4 regions of the Vibrio rarus genome follow, and region 1 is predicted to be linked to each of the others. Evidence: predicted binding sites of a transcription regulator. Region 1 holds the regulator's gene; each other region holds the start of a gene.
The links. The regulator PurR, encoded in region 1, represses purine synthesis genes. The targets are predictions, from matches to a motif close to TNANGNAAACGTTTNCNTNA.
Positions count from the first base shown of each region.

Region 2: a site for PurR is predicted at 2,487-2,506, ahead of OCU56_RS09730 (NCS2 family permease). Genes of this name have one in related genera too.
Region 3: a site for PurR is predicted at 3,285-3,304, ahead of OCU56_RS15975 (NCS2 family permease). Genes of this name have one in related genera too.
Region 4: a site for PurR is predicted at 1,723-1,742, ahead of OCU56_RS05035 (inosine/guanosine kinase). Genes of this name have one in related genera too.

Region 1 is NZ_AP024900.1:1,740,674-1,746,468, reverse strand. Features, by position in the region: gene OCU56_RS08000 (hypothetical protein) at 1-277, shown strand, start outside; gene OCU56_RS07995 (DUF3833 domain-containing protein) at 277-828, shown strand; gene OCU56_RS07990 (alpha/beta fold hydrolase) at 924-1,733, shown strand; gene OCU56_RS07985 (DUF2007 domain-containing protein) at 1,730-2,050, opposite strand; gene OCU56_RS07980 (TVP38/TMEM64 family protein) at 2,288-2,974, opposite strand; gene purR (HTH-type transcriptional repressor PurR) at 3,134-4,150, opposite strand; gene torD (molecular chaperone TorD) at 4,291-4,941, opposite strand; gene elyC (envelope biogenesis factor ElyC) at 5,059-5,795, opposite strand, start outside.
Region 2 is NZ_AP024900.1:2,135,848-2,141,642, forward strand. Features, by position in the region: gene frsA (esterase FrsA) at 1-401, opposite strand, end outside; gene gpt (xanthine phosphoribosyltransferase) at 682-1,146, opposite strand; gene OCU56_RS09730 (NCS2 family permease) at 1,173-2,465, opposite strand; gene OCU56_RS09735 (aminoacyl-histidine dipeptidase) at 3,611-5,083, shown strand; gene OCU56_RS09740 (DUF3332 domain-containing protein) at 5,148-5,684, opposite strand.
Region 3 is NZ_AP024901.1:656,860-662,654, reverse strand. Features, by position in the region: gene OCU56_RS15985 (aromatic amino acid transporter) at 1-839, opposite strand, end outside; gene tnaA (tryptophanase) at 955-2,418, opposite strand; gene OCU56_RS15975 (NCS2 family permease) at 3,433-4,773, shown strand; gene OCU56_RS15970 (DUF1971 domain-containing protein) at 4,905-5,243, opposite strand; gene OCU56_RS15965 (hypothetical protein) at 5,253-5,462, opposite strand.
Region 4 is NZ_AP024900.1:1,062,400-1,068,194, reverse strand. Features, by position in the region: gene OCU56_RS05035 (inosine/guanosine kinase) at 347-1,651, opposite strand; gene topA (type I DNA topoisomerase) at 1,834-4,470, opposite strand; gene OCU56_RS05025 (YciN family protein) at 4,714-4,959, shown strand; gene OCU56_RS05020 (glucosaminidase domain-containing protein) at 5,128-5,795, shown strand, end outside.

The DNA of each region.
Region 1 (5,795 bases):
AAAACAATGGCAACACTTAGGTTATGGGCAAGATCAATGGCAACCGTGGGCTCGACGTTTAGGGGGCATTTATCCAGATGTGGCCAATGGCGAACAGTTGGTGTATATCAGCGACGGTCAGGGGGGAGCATTTATTTATATTCGTAATGATGGCGTCACAGAAATGCGTGGTCACATTGATGATGAAGCGCTAAACGATGCGTTTTTGGCTATTTGGCTGTCACCGAATACAGAATATCCAAAACAGAGAAAGCAATTAATAGGGATGGCGCAATAATGAACAGACTAGGCAGGAAAGTGCGCGGTTTTTTATTTGCCCTGCTGGCGATAGTGACGCTGGTGGGCTGCGGTGCCCATTTAAATGAGTATCAAAAGCAGACGCCACAGTTTGATTTGTTCGGCTACTTCTCAGGTCATGTAACGGCATGGGGCATGGTGCAAGACCGCAGCGGAAAACAAACGCGACGCTTTGAAGTGGCGTTACATGGGCAGGTAGAGGGAGACACCTTAACCCTCCATGAAGATTTTGTATTTGCCGATGGCGAAAATACAACGCGTATTTGGCGCATTACTCGCTTAGCGGATGGCTCTTATGAAGGTCGCGCAGACGATGTAGTGGGCGTGGCACAGGGAAGGGAAGTGGGCAATGCCTTGCATTGGCGTTATGATTTTGCTCTGCCAAGAGGGGATTCTAGCGTGATGGTGCATTTTGATGACTGGTTATATCGACAAGACAATGAGCATGTATTTAATGTCACTTCCATTCGCAAGCTAGGGATTGAGTTTGGCCGCTTAACCTTGTTCTTTCAAAAGCATTCACAGCCCTAAATCAACGTTTGTTACAAAATGAGAGTAGAGTCCAATTTGAGTTCCGTGCATTTGTGTTATCATCTGCATACATATATTTATGATACGTATTATTAATGACTGCAACGGCTCAATCCAACCCAATTTTATTTCATAAAACCTACCGCCATAGTGACTCTAAACAGTGGGTGGTATTTGTGCATGGGGCGGGTGGCAGTTCGTCTATCTGGTTTAAACAGATAAAAGCGTATAAAGAGCATTTCAATATTTTGCTCATTGATTTACGTGGGCACGGCAAGTCAAATACCTTGTTTAAGGATATTATTAGTAAACGTTACACATTTGAATCAGTGACCAATGATATTTTGCATGTGCTTGATCATTTAAGCATTAAGTCAGCGCACTTTGTTGGCATGTCTTTAGGGACAATTATTGTGCGTACATTGGCAGAAATGGCATCGGATCGCGTGGACTCCATGGTGTTAGGTGGCGCGGTGACGCGGTTTAATACCCGTTCACAAATCTTAATGAAATTGGGCAATTTGTGTAAGAATATCATCCCTTATATGTGGCTCTATCGTTTATTTGCATGGATAGTGATGCCACAAAAAGGCCAATTAGAGTCTCGACTGATGTTTGTGCGCGAAGCTCGAAAGCTGTGCCAGAAAGAATTTAAGCGTTGGTTTAAATTGGCGGCAGACGTGAACCCGTTAATGAAATATTTTAAAGATAAAGAGCTTAATATCCCCACTCTTTATTTGATGGGCGACAAAGACTATATGTTCATTAAACCAGTGAAAGAGATGGTGTTGGCGCACAAAAACAGCCAATTGGTGGAAATTGCAGATTGTGGCCATGTGTGCAATGTGGAAAGACCACAAGAGTTTAATCAGCGTTCAATCTCATTTATTCAGGCTTTGGCTTAATCTTCTGGTCTATTGCTGCCACATTGCCAGCAAAGAGCAAACTGACCTTCATTAATCTCATCACATTCGATACAGCGCCATTTTTGCGAAGCGATTTGCTGATGCAGTTGTTCAAACTCGGCAATAATGGTTTTAGCTTGTGTGTGCTGATGCGGCGTAAGCAACCATAGATAAGGCAAGGTAGAATCGTCCATAGGCAGTTCTCCTTGTAAACCAAACATTCCTTCGCCACGTACCTCAGTTTCAATATTATAACTCAGTAATAGCTCACGCATGATATGAGCTTGCGGTGGGTTTTGCGCAATAAATATTTTTATTTCTATCCTAGTGGTACCAATCGTACTCAATAAATGGTCATTCTAGATTGTTAACATACTCGAGAACTGCGTTAGAATTTTTGATAGTAGAATAACGACTTATCGAAATATTCCGCTTTGTTTTCGAGCATTTTTCCTACGCTATTTCTGACAACTTACTTGGTATGATTGACTACGGTGGCATTGTGCTCACCGTAAGTCATTGCCCGCATCATCTATGAATTACGGTGATGGGGATTATACGGTGGTTGAACTATTGTGTGGGCGCAGTTTTGCCATGACCCATTTCGCAATTAGCGGGAATAAACCCAATAACGCAAATGAGGCTAACACAGTAGGGGATACGATACCGGAAAGGCTGTCAATTTCGGCTAGTTGCGTACCGGCGTTGAGGTAAACCATAGTACCCGCTAACATTCCTAATTGGCTGACCACATAGAACTTGGCAACAGAAATAGGTGTTAACCCCATCAATAGATTGATTAAGAAAAAAGGAAATACTGGGATAAGACGTAAAGAAAAGAGGTAAAAGGCCCCATCTTTCTCTACCCCGTTATTGATGGTCGCAAGTTTTGACCCAAACTTCGCTTGCACCCAGTCTCGAAGCAAATAACGACTGCTTAAAAACGCCAAAGTTGCGCCAATTGTGCTGGCAAACGACACTAACAATAAGCTACTCCAAAAGCCAAATAAGGCCGCGCCAAGCAGAGTGACAACGGCCGCTCCAGGGATGGAAAAAGCGGTGATAAACACATAGCCGATAAAGTACAGTGTGGCGGATAACAAGAAGTGTTCAGCTATGTGGCTATTTAGGGCGAGTTGTTGCGCTTTAGCGTTTTCTAAAGTGAAGTGTTGGCCAAAGTTGACGGCCAAAAGTACGATGGCACAGACTAAAATTAGTCCTATTATCAATTTCTTATTCATGTGTGAGCTCTTATTGTTATGCAATAAGTATAGAGACACGTTGACGAAACTAAAACTTTCACTGTGATGGAAAAAAGTGGGCCTATAGCGCTTTTTAGTAATAAAAAAAATCGACAACCAAGAGGTTGCCGATCGTAAGAGGTTTGCTACCTTGCTGGCCTAGTCGTTATTGAGGTTTTTGACACTGGCTCTTTCAATTAGCTCTGGGTGCATTTCAAAGATGCGACGCTCATGCTCTTTATTTTTAATGCGCTCTAACAGGATCTCAAAGGCGGTTTTACCCACACGGCGTTTGGGCTGATGTATGGTGGTTAATGGTGGTGAGAAGTAAGCCGCAAGATCGATGTTATCGTAGCCAATGACCGAAATATCTTCGGGAATGTCGATATTGTGTTGTCTTAGACGACTGATCAAGCCTAACGCCATAATATCATTGAAGCAAAAAATAGAGGTGGGACGCTCTTCTTTAGACATTGCTACCAGTTTATCGGCCGCTTCTACAGCCGTATCACATTCAAAGTTACCTTCAAAAATGAGTTTTTCATTAAATGGGATATTGGCTTCAGCTAACGCTCTTTTGTAGCCAGAAATGCGCTCAATACAGGCCAGTTTCTCAGCTTGTCCAGTCAGGCAGGCAATTTTATGGTGACCATTGTTAACTAAGTATTTAGTGGCTAAATACCCCCCTTCTTCAGAGTTATCAATGATTTTATCTGCCGAGGAAGACTCCGGTCCCCAGTCCATAACCACTTTTGGGATGTTAGGGTGAGAGTCGAGCATTTGACGCAACTCTTCGGTTAAGTCAGAACACATCACTAAAATACCGTCGACGCGCTTCTCCGCTAACATACGAATATAATCACGTTGCTTTTCGTATAGCCCACCGGTATTACACAAAATAAGAGTGTAACCTTGGCGGTAACAGTAACTTTCAACGCCGTCGACCACTTCGGCAAAGAAAGGGTTAGTGGATTGAGTCACTAACATGCCAATAGTTCGTGTGCTATTGCATTTTAGACTACGAGCAACGGCACTTGGGGCGTAATTTAGGTTTTTTACGGCTTCCATCACTCGTTGCTGAGTTGCTTCGGCCACAAAGCGTGTTTTATTAATAACGTGAGAAACTGTGGTGGTAGAAACCCCTGCAAGTTTAGCGACGTCTTTGATGGTTGCCATGCGTTACCTTGTTAATAAAAGATGGATGCAATAAACATAAATTAAACTGTGCGATCCTTCACTCAGCAAACGATTGCGCGGAGGGGGAGTCTAGCCATAAATATGGCCACTGACAATGGATTTATGAATATATTTGGAATCTATGTCTCATTAGCAAGATAGTGGCAGTCAATTTTGCAAAAATTCACTAGTAATACGGATACGGCCGCATAAAAACCAAATTCATCATAGCGTTTACAGTCAGCAGAAAACTGGGGTATCCAGGTTAAGAGGTGTTGCTCAATTAAGGCTTTTTGCTCTGCCAGGGCCGCTTCCATATGCGACTCTTTTTCTAGGGCATTACAACGAATAATAAGATTGCCTAGAAAATCCAACTCAATGGCTAAATGATCAGCGGGTTCATTGAAGTGACCATCTACCTTAATGCCTTTATTTAACATTAATTGCGTCATGTCTTGTGCAGGCTTGCCGTTAAGTAGCTTGTTTTCTTCAAGATAGAGAGAGGCATAAGGTAAGGCGGCGTATTTATCTGAGGTGAGAAACAGATTACAAAAGTCGGCGGACAATTCTAATTGCGCATCTTCACGCTGTTGTAGTCGGTCAAAGGCATCCACTAAAGCCTCCACCGCCTCACTAAGTTGTGGATTCTCACCTAAACCGGCAAGAAAGCCACGCACAGCAGAAGATTGATAAGCCTGCAAATCTTGCTCTGTTAGTTCCTTAGAAAAAAGGCTGGAAAACCACCAGTAGATCTCTGCTCGTTGCTCGTTGAACTGCTTAACTTCTTGCATAAACGCACCACAATTTCATTTTAATTACTATAAAGAATAGTAGCTTAGGTCATCTTTACTATGTGAGTGAGATGAATATTAATTAAAATGTGCGCAATGAAGCAAAAGGTGAGTGCATTACTCACCATTGGCTAAATTTCTCAAACGTTGCCACCATTGCCCCATCGTTTCGTGCCAGTAACGTTCGGTTTGTTCTAGGTAACGGGCTTGCGGTGTGTATTTTTGCCAAGGCTGCACAATGTGGGATTGAGCTAAATAGTTAGTGGGAGCGGGCAGAGGCTGTAAACCTGCAGAATGAAATTCATGTAATGCACGTTCCATATGGCTGGCAGAGGTAACTAATGCCATGCTTTTTTGACCAACAAATTTCGCTGCTTGTCTGGCTTCTTGCCATGTATCCTGCGCCGTTTCGAGTAAGATGATATCGGATTTCGCCACCCCTAAAGCGAGCGCTACCGTCGCCATCATTCTTGCTTGACTGATCTCTGTGCCACCCGAGTAGCCGGATAAAATCAATTTCGCACCCGGGTACATACGTAGCACACGAATCCCCTCACTGAGACGCATCATGGCTGTACGGCTCAATTCTGAGGTGGGGGGAATTTGCGGGTCAACCACATGTCCACTACCGAGCACCATAACATAATCTAAGCTCTGTGTTGGTGGTAGAAAAGCACTGTATTTTCTTTCTAGTGGTTTTAATAATCCACTAGAAATTGGCTGAAAAGAGATCGCAAAAATGGAAGCTAGAGAAATAAAAATAAAGATACAACCCGATTTATGTTTTCGGGTAAACATAATTAATGCCAAGCCCAAAAAGCCAATAAGTAGCATAGCAGGGAGTGGCATAAGAA
Region 2 (5,795 bases), 400 kb from region 1:
TAAGCTGCAATACTAAAATACAAACTGGCTTTGTATAAAGCTAGAGCAGCCTCCTCACCTTTTAATTCAGTGGCGCGCCTTTGATGCACCATACCGGCTTGAGTCCACTCATAAGCCCAGTTTCCGGAGTGAAACCCCATCACAGTATCCAACCATTCATCCTTAGTTCGAGAATGTTTAGACGATGATATACGAGCTAAAACCTCTTCTTGTTCTATGGGATCAGCCCCTTGCCAAATCCACTGCAAGCGACGCAAGTTTCGATACCATGAGCTCTGAGGCTTGTCTTCTAAAACACTTAAGCTACTTGGCATATACGGCGTCAAACTGGACGTCTCTTTTGCTTGATGGTGTTTGGCAAAGAGTTTCTCTGAAAGGTTTTTATTGGTGTCATCAATCATAATAAGGCGCTCTGTGAATTAAACTCATGCTAAAGCATAAACAAAAAATGCCTCTAAAATAGAGGCATTTCAAATGAATATTATTTACGAAATACCGTAAATAATACCAATCACACTAAGTAAGTGCTCAGAAATAGCGCAGGAAAAACCCTCTAAAACAAGGCAGGATTTTTCGATAAGTAGTTATTCTACAATCAAAAATTCTAACGCCGTTATCGAGTATTTTAACAAGCTATAATGACCCGTTATTTAGTACGATGGGTATAAGTCTGTTGACCAACTATTTACGCTTGCGATTAACCGGCTCAACAAAAGTAAGCTGCATATCCCAAGGTTGTTCGATCCAAGTTTCTTGCTCAATATCGACCACATAGTCATCCAGCAATTCAACACCAGAAGGTTTGGCACATACTGCAATTAATTTAGCTTTAGGGTACATTTTACGTAACTGACGTGCAGTTTCACCGCTATCGACTAAATCTTCAACAATCAGGAAGCCTTCTCCATCACCCTCAGGGGCCTTAAGAATGCTCATATCACGCTGGTGATCGTGGTCATAGCTTGAGATACAAATAGTATCTACATAACGAATCCCTAGTTCACGAGCAAGAATAGCTGCGGGTACTAAACCACCGCGGCTTACACCCCAAATCCCTTTCCACTGTTCGGCTGGCATTTGACGCCTAGCAAGTTCGCGACAGTTGGTTTGCATTTCATCCCAAGTGATGATGTATTTTTTTGGCATAACTGGAAAACCTATTTAAGACAATATTAAGCGGCTAGAATATATTTCAAAATAAATATAGCAGACATCACCCAAACACTGAGAGAAACCTCGCGACCCTTACCACTCAATAATTTTATTGCTGCGTAAGAAATAAAGCCTAAGCTAATGCCCTCTGCAATAGAGAAAGTTAATGGCATTAATAAGCAAGTGACCACTACTGGTGCTGCCTCTGAAATGTCACTCCAGTCGATATTAACCAAACCAGATAACATTAAGATAGCGACATAAAATAACGCACCCGCTGTAGCGTATGCCGGAATCATACCCGCTAATGGTGAAAACAGCAAAGCCAATAAGAAAAGTACGCCAACCGTTACCGCAGTCAGGCCTGTACGGCCACCAGCGGCAACACCGGCTGTAGATTCAACATAAGAAGTGGTATTTGAAGTACCAAGCAAAGCACCAACAGATGTTGCAGTAGAATCGGCAAGTAACGCCTTGTTTAAACGAGGTAATTTACCATCTTCTGTCATTAGATTCGCTTTTGAAGCTACACCAACAAGTGTGCCCGCAGTATCAAATAGATCGACAAATAAGAAGGCAAAGATGACCGAGATCATGCCAACCTCAAACACACCTGCAAAATCTAGTTGCATAAATGTAGGCGCGATACTTGGCGGTGTCGCGATAATCCCGTGGTATTGCACGTCACCCAAAAGCAAGCCTAAAACCGTAACGGCTAAAATAGCAATCATCACAGCGCCGCGTACCCCACGGTGCACTAAACCAATGGTAATAAAGAAGCCAATCGCACCGAGTACAGCATGCAAACCGGTAATATCTCCCAATGAAACCAAAGTGCCTGGGTGACCAACAACAATACCAGCATTCTTTAGTCCGATAAATGCTAGGAAAAGGCCAATACCTGCAGAAATACCTGTACGTAGTGACATAGGAATTGAGTTAATGATCCATTCACGAATGCGTAATAGACTCAGTAGAACAAACAAGATACCAGAGACAAAGACTGCCGCTAAAGCCACTTGCCAAGTGTAACCCATTCCTAATACAACACCGTAAGTGAAGAAGGCATTAAGTCCCATACCTGGTGCTTGAGCAATAGGGTAGTTAGCGTATAGGCCCATGACCATACAACCAATTGCAGCGGCTAAACATGTCGCGACAAAAACAGCGCCATGATCCATGCCTGTTGCAGATAGCATTGTTGGGTTAACGAAAATAATATAAGCCATTGTCAGGAAGGTCGTAATACCTGCAATGATTTCAGTGCGAACCGTCGTTCCATGTTCACGTAGTTTGAATAGCTTCTCCAGCATTCTCAATCCCTAAAAATATGTAAAAGTAAACGTTTGCGTAATAAAATAGGCGAGAATTATAGTGAGTTATAGAGTTAAATGCCATCTGTTTTACTTATAAAGTACACCACCCCAACATGAGTAACATTAACCCACACAACAAAAACAATTAAGCCCTTGTTATATAAAGACCCAATATGAGCATTATCGTGTATTGGATTCTATTATTCTCGCTATTTCACCATGCTATTGTTGATGGTTTCTTATTATTTGTTATTGGAAATAAGAGCCAACTTGCCTATAAAAATGCCATTTGAAACATAATTGATGGTAATACCAATCACAGTAATTAAGTGGTCAGAAATAGCGCAGGAAAAACACTTGAGAACAAGGCGCTATTTTTGATAAGTAGTTGTTCTACATTCAAAAATTGCAACGCCGTTATCATGTGTTTTAACAAGCTAGAATGGTCAGTTAATTACTACGATTGGTATAATACCAGCCACGGCCAGAAATCGTACAGGAACAACACGAAAATAGTTCATCATTTTACCCAGACGAAAAAAAAGCCGCTCCAGATGGGCGGCTTATGAAATCAGTAATTAATTTCTAAAAATATCAGGGTGAACCGAAGTTCGATCACATGCTTAAAATCCTAATCTAAGGATTGAAACTCTACATTTAAAATATATCAACCAAAAGGGCAACACATTGAAATGTAGAATTCAAAGTTAACCAATTGAAAAACAAATGATTTACACTTTAATTTCAGCATTGATGTAGACAATAATGAGCGGGGTGGCTCATAGAAGGGGTATCTACATCGAGGCTTTATATTAGCGATAGTGTAATTTAATTACAAGTATTTTCTTAACTTCCATTAAATAAATTCAAATCTGCCTAATTATGCGCCTTTTTTGGTAATTTAATTTCACCTGCGAAATAAATGTTCTATCTTTCGCCATATAAAACGCATTGCCTATAGTGAATCGTTGGATATTTAAACAGTGTAGCATTGTTACAATATTGACTTCATCTGTCCAAGACCCCCTCAGAATGATATCCTGCCAAGTATCAGCCATTCGATTCAAAATCAATGCATCACCGTCTAATTACAGTAGTTAATCTTTATTCACTACTGCTGTTACCCATGAAGGAGCATCACCATGTCGCAGTTTCTCAACCAAATCAGCCAGCTATCAAATAACCCAATTTGGCCATTCTTTGCCAACATTTGTTCTATCCCTCACCCATCAAAACACGAACAAGCCTTATCTGATCACATAGTGACTTGGGCCAAAGAGCAAGGGCTTTCAGTAAAAGCCGATGCGGCAGGTAACTTGTTTCTAAAAAAACCGGCTACAGCAGGAATGGAAAACAAAAAAGGGGTAGTACTGCAAGCTCATATCGATATGGTGCCGCAGAAAAATGAAGATACCGACCACGACTTTACTCAAGATCCAATTCGCCCATATATTGATGGTGAGTGGGTAACAGCCACTGGCACCACACTGGGTGCTGACAATGGTATCGGCATGGCATCATGCCTTGCCGTACTGGCGGCAAAAGATATTGAACATGGTCCAATTGAAGTGTTGCTTACTATTGATGAAGAAGCAGGTATGACAGGGGCATTCGCCCTGCAACCAGGCTGGCTTGAAGGTGATATTCTGCTTAATACGGATTCAGAGCAGGAAGGTGAAGTCTACATGGGTTGCGCTGGAGGCATTGACTCAAGCCTAGATTTTGCCATTGTTCGTGAAGCTATCCCTGAAGGGTTCGTCACTAAAAAACTGCTGTTAAAAGGACTAAAAGGTGGCCACTCAGGTTGTGATATTCATACCGGTCGCGGCAATGCCAATAAACTGATGGCACGCTTTTTAGCGAACTACGCCCAGCAACTTGAGTTGAAATTAATTGATTTCAATGGCGGAAGTCTGCGCAATGCTATCCCTCGTGAAGCAGCCGCCACTGTCGCCCTTCCTTCTCACAACCTAGACAAACTGCAACAGTTGTACACAGAATTTACAACCACCCTACAACAGGAATTAGCAGCAATAGAAACCACGCTGGTTACTTTTATCGAACAGAGCGACGCTCCATTTGATGCGTTCTCACAACAGAGTCAGCAAGCATTTGTAGCCGCACTCAATGCCTGTCCAAATGGGGTGATCCGTATGAGTGACGCCATTGAAGGTGTCGTGGAAACCTCGCTAAACCTTGGGGTAATCACCACAGAGCAAGATAAAGTTACCGTTCTATGCCTCATTCGCTCCCTTATTGATTCAGGACGTCGCCAAGTGGAAAGTATGCTCACTTCTGTGGCAACCCTCTCTGGTGCAAGCATTGAATTCTCTGGAGCATACCCTGGCTGGAAACCGGATGCTGACTCAGAAATTATGGCCGTATTCCGTGATATGTACCAAGAAGTGTATGGCCATAAGCCTAACATCATGGTTATTCACGCTGGCCTAGAGTGTGGCTTGTTTAAAAAACCTTACCCTAATATGGATATGGTCTCGTTTGGTCCTACTATCAAATTCCCCCACTCTCCAGATGAGAAAGTGAAAATTGACACTGTTGACCTGTATTGGGAACAAATGGTTAATCTACTCAAGCATATCCCTAACAAGGCTTAAGCCGTCACCTAACGTAAAAAGCCGAGCATACTGTGATGCTCGGCTTTTTTGTTATTCGATACTTTTAAACTTTCGTTACAGCAAGATCTTCAAGTTGCGAAAGAGTGGTTTCCGATACGAGTTCACCGTTGTAGTAATAACTCACTTTCTCACCATCACGAACTCCCATAATCAGCGCTTTATCACCATTGTTATAAGTGACATTCATTTGCACTGTATTCGCATCAATGGCTTCAAAAGTAGATGACTCTACCTGACGCATTGAAATCGGGTCTAGGGGCGCTTCGGTAAGTGAAGGGTCTAAGTCTTTATTCATGTTATACATAGTTTCAACTTTTGAGTCGAAGATATGCGGTTTACCATTAATTGGGTTTTTTCCGGCCCAAAATTCAATGGAGTTAAAAATCAACGTATCCACAGCAACAGAAAGTGCATACACAGGGGCAAGAAGCATATTCACACCACCACGAGCATAGCGGTTATCTACCACTTCCAAGTTAAACTTCATTACATATCCCGTCACCGCATTACTACCAATACACCCAGTTAGTGACGCTGTAAGAACTGCCAGACCTACTGCTTTTAAGCCAAATTTCTTCATTTTCATGTACCCTTCCCTGTTTTAATTAACTAGCCTATGCCTTTTTAAAGTAGTCAACTTTCAAGCATTTACCATTTAAAAGTACATTTTTTTACACTTTCCCATGCCTTG
Region 3 (5,795 bases), on a different replicon from region 1:
GACTCAATGACCGAATTTAATGCTCCTAGTAAAGCGTCAATGTTGCCACCTTGCTCAATTACGGGAATAAATTGCTCACGTGGTAGGTTGCCAAAAATGCTAAACAACCAAAGGCAATACAAGCCTAAAGCGATAGCTGTGCCTAATAAAATGGCGCGACTGGCTTTATGCTCATTACCATAATATGCGCGCATTGAGCTTACTGAGTGGTGATAACCAAAAGAGGTAAGCGCTACAGGCAACATAGCTAATACATAGGGTGTGTACTGACCATCGCTATTTATGGAATCAGTTAATATAGCCAAATCAACATTAGCCGCTAAGCCCGAGACACCAAAAACAAAGCTCAAAATCATGAAGGTAATCAGTACCACTGAAATACGATCAACTGCGCGAGTGGAGTGCCAGACAAAAGTGGAAAAAATTAACACAAACAGCACTGAAGATATCTGACTGCTCATGCCTAATATGTCTTGTAGGATCAAACCGGAAGAAGTGATATAGGCATACAGTAAAATCCCCCCGACAAAGTACACAGTTAAGTTATTTAATACATTAACTTTACTGCCTAATATATCCTTAGTGACCGTATTAAAAGAGGCTTTTAAATCGTACTCTTTATACGCTTCTAACAGCATCCATCCCGATAGGGTCATGACGACCATAGTTAAGGTAATGGCAAATATTGATAATGCAGTCCATGCGCCTGCACCCGCACTAGGTAGTCCGAGCATTCCCGCTCCAACACACACACTAGCAATAATACAAGCCCCCCCAATGAGAGATGGACTCTTGTCTTTGACATCTTTCTGCGATGACAAATTGATACTCTGTTCCATGGAAAATCCTTTGTTTCACGTTATTGGAATGATTACCCAAACCTATTTTTGTATGATGGTTTTTTGGGTTTTACTTATAAATAAGGCCTCACAACGAGGCCTTAACTTTGTTTTTTTATACGGTTTCCAACACCTTATCTTCGACTTGCTTAGTGGTGGCCGGCTCGATTTCTTTTAGTCGAGCGGTAAAGTGACGCAACACTTGAGGCTCATAGGTAAACTCAAGCCCTTTAACGTTAGCGGCATTTTCTTTTACCTTTTGGAACGCTTCAATGACAAAGTCCATATGTGTTTGCGTGTAAGTTGCACGTGGAATGGTTAAGCGCAGCAACTCCGCCGGACAAACATGCTGTTTGCCAGTGGCTGGATCACGACCGAGTAGCAAAGAGCCAATTTCTACCGCGCGGATACCCGCTACCTTATACAGCTCACATGCTAACGCGTGCGCAGGGAATTGACCTGCAGGGATGTGCGGAAGCAGTTTACCCGCATCAACAAAGGCGGCGTGACCACCCGCTTGCTGACAAACAACGCCAATTTTTTCTAGGCCATCCACTAAGTATTGAACCTGACCAATACGGTAAGCGAGCCACTCTTGGCGCATACCGTCATATAGGCCAACCGCAAGACGTTCCATTGCGCCGCCTTCTAGGCCGCCGTAAGTTGGGAAACCTTCTTGAACCACACAAAGGGTGCGACATTCAGTGTAAGAGTCCAACATAGAGTCATCTTTAAAGCACAATAGACCGCCCATCTGTACCATGGCATCTTTTTTAGCAGACATAGCCAATGCATCAGCGTACTTATAGGTTTCACGAGTGATGTCTAAAATAGACCAATCTTTATAGCCTTCTTCACGTTGCTGAATAAAGTAAGCATTTTCAGCGTAGCGAGCGGAATCCATCACGACAGGAATGTCGTATTTTTGCGCTATTTCATAGACGGCTTTAAGGTTAGCAATAGAAACAGGCTGACCTCCAGCCGAGTTACAAGTGATGGTGCTGACAATATAAGGAACGTTATTAGGGCCTGCTTCTAAAATAGCGGCTTCTAGTTTTTCAAGGTCAAAATTACCTTTAAAGTCTGCATTTACAGAGGTATCAAAAGCTTCTTCGGTGTAGACGTTTTTTGCTACACAGCAGTTCACTTGAGTGTGACCCTGAGTGGTATCGAAGAAGTAGTTAGATAGGGCAACCATTTTGCTGCGATCTAAGCCTTTTTCTTGTTCACGCTTCTTAATGAGCACCGGAATATAGATTTGCTCAGCACCGCGACCTTGGTGAGTCGGAATAGTATGCTGGTAACCGAAAATATCTTTTACGGCATTAGACAATGCGTAATAACTGCGGCTGCCACTATAAGCCTCGTCGCCCATCAGCATTGCCGCTTGCATTTTTTGCGTAATTGCACCGGTACCACTGTCGGTTAATAGGTCGATAAACACATCATCACTATCAAGTAAAAATGGGTTCATACCTGATTTAAGAATGGCTTGTTCGCGGTATTCACGAGTAGTGCGTTTTACAGGTTCAATAACACGAATGCGGAATGGTTCTGGTAGATGCTTAAAGTTTTCCATAATAATACCTATAATTGTTATATTTAATTTTGTTTTATTATTAATAAATAGTTGATGTGAAGAGTCGCACCAATTATTGATGTTTTATTTAATGTGGTAATTTGATGTAGGCTAATAATAACAAGCAATAAAAATGGGTAATACAAAACACCTCAATACATAAAATATGCCTGAGCGTTTAAATAATTATTTTTATTGGAGGTTTAACTCACATTAGTTAAGCGTATAGGCAATAGGATATTAAACAATAAACTATTGAATATTCACATTTACCAGTCAGTTATTATTAGCTTGCCCCTAGAGGGCAATAAAGAAGCTACTCTGAAGAAAGATGAAATGACAACTGATGATCAATATTATACCAAGCTAACATAGTTAACTCCGCCTTACATTGAGATTGAAGAAATACAGACATTGGACAACACCTTTTTACGTTGCAATATATAACCTGATGCCATTGATACTAAATGAAACTTTTATTAAATAAAATCTAAGTTAATTGTATTTGTGATGAGATAACAATTAGTGATCACAAATTTTTGCCACTTGTTGCATTTCTTGACTTGTAGAAAAAATAATCAGACAGTATGGCTTGCTTTTGAGCTTTGTAAAAAGGTGGGTTTGATTTGTGGGCCATGATAGAGCATGGACAAATGCATGAGTGAACGCTTATCGACCAATCATGACCATCATCTCCACAAGAGGCCGTGAAATCGTCCTTAATGGCATCATTGTGGCATCTAGGGCATAAAATTGGGTTCTATAATGCAGGGGGGTTCATATAACCTATAGATCTAAATGTGCTAATCAGATTTTTTTTATATCCTTTTTGGTGCATGGATACAACCTAGGTGATTAGCTATTGCACAGGCAAACGTTTAGCTGTATTTTCTCGCCACTGAAATTTGTACTAATATTTTATCGAAAAACGGCAATACTGGGTCGTTTTTCTAACAAAACAAAGGAAATAGCATGTCCAAGAATACATCAATCCAGCAAGAAAAGGAGGCTCAGATGGCCCAAAATGCTCAAACTGGAAGTTGGCTTGATCGATTCTTCCTCATTACTCAGCGTGGTAGTAATGTTCGCCGCGAAGTGATTGCTGGCTTAACCACTTTCCTCGCCATGGTGTATTCGGTCATTGTTGTTCCGAGTATGTTAGGTACCGCAGGGTTTGACCAAGGTTCGGTCTTTATTGCCACTTGTTTGATTGCCGCTTTCGGTTCATTGCTTATGGGTCTATGGGCCAACCTGCCTATGGCTATTGGTTGTGCCATTTCATTAACCGCATTTACTGCATACAGCTTAGTGTTAGGGCAAGGGGTGTCGATTCCTGTCGCTCTTGGCGCTGTGTTCTTAATGGGTGTGGTGTTCACGGCAATTACTGTCACAGGCATTCGCCAATGGATTTTAACCAACTTACCTGAAGGTATCGCACACGGTACCGGTATTGGTATTGGTCTATTTTTACTGCTTATCGCAGCCAGTGGTGTGGGTCTAGTGATTAAAAACCCTGTAGCGGGTTTACCTGTCACACTCGGTGAGTTCACCTCTTTCCCTGTAATGATGTCAATGCTGGGTCTAGCGGCTATTTTTGGCTTAGAAAAACGCCAAGTACCTGGTGGCATTTTGATTGTGATTGTGGCTATCTCTATTATCGGCCTTATCTTTGATCCAAGTGTGACCTTTCAAGGTATCTTTGCTCTACCAAGCTTTGGTGGTGAACACTCTCTAATTGGTAGCATGGATATTATGGGCGCTCTTAACCCTATCGTATTACCAAGTGTTTTAGCGCTGGTTATGACGGCGATTTTTGATGCAACGGGCACCATACGTGCGGTAGCAGGCCAAGCTAATCTACTGGATAAAGATGGCAACATTATAGATGGCGGCAAAGCATTAACGTCAGATTCTGTTTCTAGCATTGTTTCCGGTGCTGTAGGTGGCGCGCCAGCTGCGGTATATATCGAATCTGCAGCAGGTACAGCCGCAGGGGGTAAAACAGGTCTTACAGCAGTGGTTGTTGGTGTCTTGTTCTTATTCTTACTGTTTCTTGCTCCAATCAGCTATCTAGTACCAGGCTACGCAACTGCACCTGCACTTATGTATGTGGGTCTATTGATGTTAGGTAACGTTCGTAAACTGAACTTTGATGATTCTGTGGACGCTCTATCTGGCTTAGTTTGTGCCGTATTTATTGTTCTTACTGGTAATATCGTTACAGGTATTATGCTTGGCTTTATGTGTCTTGTTATTGGACGTATTTTTGCAGGCGAGTGGAAAAAACTGAACTTTGGCGTGGTGTTAATTACCATCATGCTTGTTGTGTTCTACGCTGGTGGTTGGGCTATTTAAGCCAAGCTAGCGATGGCATTAAACTAGAATGCCAATGATGTGATGAATACCCAGCCAAATTGGCTGGGTATTTTTTTGAGATCAATACCGTGGGTTATGCCTGCTCATTCACGCAGAGTTTGCACTACACGTTATTTTTTACTGTTAAACATTTTCTGGTTACTTTTATCAGAATCAGACCAAAAATTAATATTGAACTGTGCATCATCAGACAGTTCAATACGATGCCAATACTGTGGCGGGCTGGTGGCAAATTGGCCAGCGTTAATGACCACACGGATCTCAGGCTCAGTGGCGTGCTCATCGGCAAAACCAAAATAGGTAACGGTCCCTTCCATAACACACAGCTGCCCGAATACCTCGGCTGCGGTATTGTGATGGGTGAGTAAAGCCGGTGGTACGTTATCTGTTGTAAAAAAGGGAGTGGAACGTTGAATTGTCCAATTTTTCGGGATTCGTAAATGGCTCATAATATTCTCCTACACATGTGTTGGTGCGATTGAGGTAAAAGTGACTGTGTTTGTAGTGTCAAAGTGAGAGGGTTTCACTACGCAAAACAGCAGTTTTAGTTGAGTAAAAAACCGATTAAGCCATGATTGGCGCTGGGCAATACCGGTGTGTGCGGCGTGGCAACGTACTTGTTCAATAAAGGCTTCTTCAGTTTGATTTTCTAAAAACATTTGTAGCATAGGCTTCTCTCTTGAGTTTTTTCACTTCAACGAATGACGTAATGAGTCAGTTAGTTATATAGATAGCAAGAGCCGTGCCAATAAATAAAACCCTATAAAAACAGAGCGTTAAGAATTATCAATATAGAATGTTGTCATTTAGATAAAATGGAAAGATTCTCTTAAACACAAATAATTATCATTTTGATAATTGATTTATTTATAAGGGGCGCTTTTATAAAGCGTTGTGTTGAGGTCAAAATAGAAAAACAAGTGTGTAATCGCGCTGGGGGCGGACCAAGTGTAAGCATGCGTATTGCGAGAAGAGAACATTCGTTGTGTGCCCCACATATG
Region 4 (5,795 bases), 680 kb from region 1:
AGCTTTTTTGTTATCTAAACTTTAACCACCAGACAGTCATTATTTGTATACTTCTTGACTTATCCTTATCTATTACGGGGTAAAGATGTAACATGATTTTTCAATAATAATATAATACGAGTTGTATTATTTAATTATAAAAGAAACATTTACTGTCATTCGCTTACAAAAAGTATCAATCTCAGCAATTAAGTGGTCAGAAATAGCGCAGGAAAAACACTTGAGAACAAGGCGCTATTTTTGATAAGTAGTCGTTCTACACTCAAAAATTACAACGCCGTTATCATGTGTTTTAACAAGCTAGAATGGTCAGTTAATTACTACGGTGGGTATTATTACACTGTTATTATCTTTCCCAATACGCTTCTTCTAAGTTGTCTTCACGTTCTGGTAGACCACGAGATAAGCGGGGAGAATGTTGTGCCAACACTTCGTAACTCACACGATTTGAGTATTTACATACTTGAGAAAAAGAAGAATAGGTTAAATATTCATATTCATGTTTACTTGAATTAGGAATATTTTGTTTATGGAATCGATTAGCTGATAAATCATGCAATAATGCAGATAACGCTGCATCCCCTGCCCCATTGGTGTTTTTGATTTTTTCCGGTCCGCCCATATATGGCGCGATATGTGAATACACTTTAAAAGGAGTTCGGCAATCCGCCTTTAAGGCAGGACGACTGAATTCATAGCGATTAAATTCCGCAATGGTTCCAGGTAATAATGGCAGTGACGTTTCACGCTTTGTGGACTCTTCGGTATAACCTGCCATAAATAGTCCTACAGGGCCTGCTGTACATAAAACTAAATCCGCCCAATCTAATACCTTATCTGCGGCTAATAAGGGATCGGATAACCCTGTCAGTGCTAGTGCTTCTTCTTCGTTCATTGCCACAACGGATACATTTTCTGAAATAAAATCTACCCAAAATTGTGGATCTTGTTGAATCACATATTTAGTACCTAATGTTAATACAACCGGTACATTATATTGTTTAGCGTATTCTATGGCCTTCATCGTCGCGTCAGGCATAGGGTCGCCCTCTTTACAACGTACAAGGTAAGAAGTTAATACTAAGGCTGAGGCATCTTTAAAAATCCCTTCAGGGATGCTCTCCGGATGCAGTTGATTCATTTTCCCTTCACTTATTGCGAAAGTTCGTTCACCACTGTCGGAAATAAGTGTAAAGCAGCGGCCAATGGCACCATCCACCCCTTGCAAATGATTAAGATCCATACGACTTGAGGTATTACATAAATAACGAAAGCCATAACTACCAATCTTGATATCCGCACTCATGACACCCAATAAGATGGATTTATCATCTGCAAGGACAGAGTAGTTGTGTAATGTATTACCTATCGTTCCACCCGCGTATTCATTACTAATGAGTTGCTGAGATTTTAACTCTTCATAAAGCAACTCTGCAGTGCGATCATCCACCACTAATGAGTGCCCTTTACTTAAGTTAAACTTAGCGATGAAATCATCCGAGACCTTTGCTTCTATATCCACTAAGGTCTGGTCAATACCCACTACATAAGTGCTGTTTGAACCCGACTCTGGGCGAGTTTTAGGTACTAAAGGGTCAAGAGTATTAACGGGAAAATAATGCTTAGATTTACGTTGGCCTGGAAATTTCATGGGGTTTCTATGTTTGTGAAAATAGGTTGTAAATTGTAGACGTTACCAATATCGCCTTCAATACACAGAGTAAAAGCAAACGGTTACCTTAGATGCATATGTGTGCGAATGCTTAAATATCAGGCAAAAAAAAGAGTCAACGGTAAATATGCCGTTGACTCTCATCATTATAGTAAAATTAGCTATTCACTTTTTGCTTTGGGTTTCTTACGTTTATCGGTAATTTCCCATTTGCCATCAATATACAAACCCGTCCATCCAGATGGTTTGCCATCAATTTCTGAGCGAACGTAATTCTCTTTACTCTTACGGCTAAAACGAACCACAGTAGGACGCCCATCAGGGTCCTGTGCTGGTGCATCCGCTAAGTATTGGAACTTAGGTGAAATACGGTCTTTAAAGCGGGCTATCTCTTGCACAAGAGGTGCGCGTGTTTCACGAGATTTAGGGAAGTTACTGGCTGCCATAAACAAACCAGAAGCACCATCTCGCAACACAAAATAAGCATCTGACTGAGTACATGGAAGCTCAGGTAAATGCACAGGATCTTCTTTTGGTGGCGCGACTTCCCCATTGCGCAAAATCTTACGCGTATTTTTACACTCTTCGTTGGTGCAATCCATGTACTTACCAAAACGGCCGTTTTTCAACACCATATCAGCGCCACATTTATCACACTCAACCACAGGGCCATCATAGCCCTTGACCTTAAACTCGCCATTCTCAACCACGTGGCCTTCACAGTTAGGGTTATTACCACATACGTGAAGTTTGCGCTTATCATCAATGAGATAGGCGTCCATCGCCGTTTCACAAATAGGGCAGCGACGCTTAGCGCGCAATGCAGCCGTTTCTGGGTCTTCTTCTAAGACGTTAATAATTCCGTCTTCATCACCAAGGTTAATGGTGGTTTTACAGCGTTCTTTAGGAGGAAGCGCATAACCCGAACAACCTAAGAATACCCCAGTTGAGGCCGTTCTAATCCCCATAGGGCGAGAACAGGTTGGACATTCAATGTCGGTCATTACGATATGGTTTTGTTCCATACCCCCTTGATCTGAATCGAGTTCTGCTGTTGCCAGCTCCGTTGAAAAGTCTTTGAAGAAACTATCTAGAACTTGCGTCCATGTTGCCTCGCCTTCTGCAATTTGATCGAGCTTTTGCTCCATTCGTGCAGTAAAGTCGTAGTTCATCAAATCAACAAAGCTGTTATCTAAACGGTCAGAAACAATCTCACCCATTTTTTCTGCATAAAAGCGACGTTGATCCACTTTTACATAACCACGGTCTTGAATCGTCGAAATAATAGAAGCATAAGTCGATGGGCGACCAATACCACGTTTTTCGAGCTCTTTCACCAAAGCCGCTTCGGTAAAGCGCGCCGTTGGTTTGGTAAAGTGTTGCTTAGGTTCTAAATCTTTTAAAGATAGAATATCGCCTAATTGCACTTCTGGCAGGATCTGATCTTCGTTTTTACCCATAGGGCGTTGTACGCGAGTCCAACCATCGAACTTCAAGATACGACCTTTCGCTTTTAGGGTAAATTCAGCGGCTTTCACACTAATGGTAGTAGAATCGTATTGCGCTGGTGTCATTTGACAGGCAACAAATTGATTCCAAATAAGGGCGTACAACTTGTGAGCGTCTTTATCCACACCCACTAACTCTGGCTCTTGCACATCAACACTTGAAGGACGTATGGCTTCGTGCGCCTCTTGAGCCCCCTCTTTACTGCCGTAAACCAATGGTTTTGGCGGTAAGTAGTTATCACCGTATTCGCTGCTGATGAAACTGCGTAGATTTTCTACTGCTTCACTGCTCAAATTGGTTGAGTCTGTACGCATATAGGTAATGTAACCCGCTTCATACAAACGCTGTGCCAACATCATGGTTTTCTTAACGCCGTAACCCAGTCGAGTACTGGCGGCTTGTTGCAAGGTGGACGTGATATAAGGGGCTGAAGGCTTACTCTTCGTTGGACGATCTTCTCGTTTACAAACTTCGTATTGCGCCTTTTCTAACAAGCTCAATGCCGCTTTGGTATCCGCTTCGTTAGTTGGTTTAAAGGCCGTGCCATTTCTTTGTGCCACATTGAGACGAAAATCGGCTGCACTTTGCGTTAACGTATTGGCATGAATGTCCCAGAACTCTTCTGGAATAAACGCTTTAATTTCACGCTCACGCTCAACAACTAGCTTGGTTGCCACCGACTGCACTCGCCCTGCAGATAATCCGCGAGCGACTTTTTTCCATAATAATGGCGACACCATGAATCCCACTACACGGTCCATAAAGCGACGCGCTTGTTGGGCATTCACACCATCAATATTCAGTTCACCTGGGGTTTCAAAGGCCTGCTGAATGGCATTTTTAGTGATTTCGTTAAAGACCACACGCTTATATCGCTGTTCATCGCCACCGATGATCTCACGAAGGTGCCATGCGATAGCTTCTCCTTCGCGGTCCAAATCGGTTGCGAGATAGACGTAGTCAGCGTCTTTTGCCAATTTTTGCAGTTCTGCTACGACCTTCTCTTTACCTGGCAAGATTTGATAATTCGCTTCCCAGTTATTATAGGGGTCGATCCCCATTTTCTTAATCAGCGACTTTTTCGCCTTTGCTTTCTTAATGCGTTCTTTTTCTTCTGCGCTCAATCCTTTCGTGGATATAGGCGTAGCCTTTTTACCGCTGGATTGACCAGCAGTAGGTAGATCACGGACGTGACCAACACTAGATTTAACAATGAAGTCTTTACCAAGGTATTTATTGATCGTTTTTGCCTTAGCTGGTGACTCCACTATAACGAGAGACTTACCCATAATTGAACGTTCTGTCCTATATTTTGGTTCGTAAAGTACGAACACCAATTCTGATTCTTTTTTTACTATCGAGCGAACAAATGACAAAATCAACCCATTTTTTCGCTTTTAATGCTATTTGTGTGCTTAATAAACAATGTTCTGACGATAAACCATAGGCTATTTTGCATAAATCTGCTTTTGTTTTAACTTAAGTTAGCGTTACACTTAGCGGCAAATTTCACATGACATACAGGTACTATAATGAGTGATAAGAAAACAATTTCAGAGTTCGAACTATTACTGATTGCGAACAACATCATCCAAGATCATGCCGACTATATAGAGGGAATGCGCGCTACCTCAGTGGAAGAAAAAGACCAAGTCCTTATCTTTAAAGGTGACTATTTCCTCGATGAAAATGGTTTGCCTACGCCAAACACCACCGCGGTATTTAACATGTTCAAATATCTCGCCCATCATCTATCAAAAGAATTTACCCTAAAATAATCCTCCAGAGCTCCATATTGGGGCTCTTGACTTGCCTCACCCCTCATTGCTATCTTGCCAACACCATATAAAACGCGGAACATAAGGTTACGCAAGTATTATTGAGCTTACCGCTCACATACAATGACCCACTTCACACTTTTGAATATATCCAAACAAGGAATTGCGGTGAGCTTACGTAAATACATACCCACAAATGGCGCGATTATAATAGGAAGTTTTTTCCTCATATTGGCGGCATCTACCTATTATCATTTGTTTGTTGGCCACAATCAAAACAGCACTTTACACTTTAAAGCCGTGACTCTTCCTGACTTTGCTGCTATCACTGACGTTAAGGAAAAGAAAAGCGCCTTTTTCGCGTTTATAAAGCCTTATGTTCAAAAGAAAAATGCTTTTGTAAAACAGCAACGACAAACAGCGCTAGCACTACAAAAAACACTCGCCAGTGGTAAAGCTTTATCGGATTCGCAGCGCGATACTTTCGCACAACTAGCCAAACAATATCGTGTAGAAGCCAAGCAATTTAACCTTAAAGAAGTGAATACTTTATTAATGCATGTGGATGTCATTCCTGAGCAATTAGTCTTGATTCAAGCGGCGAATGAAAGTGGCTGGGGTACGTCACGCTTTGCTAAACAAGCGAACAACCTTTTTGGTCAATGGTGCTTTACTAAAGGCTGCGGTGTAGTGCCGAGTCACCGTCAACAGGGTAAAACGCATGAAGTGGCTAAATTTGCCTCTGCAGGAGACTCTGTGGTTGCCTATGTTGATAATCTAAACACCAACCAAGCTTACGCCAGTTTTCGTCAGCTTCGTGCCAACATTAGAGCGCA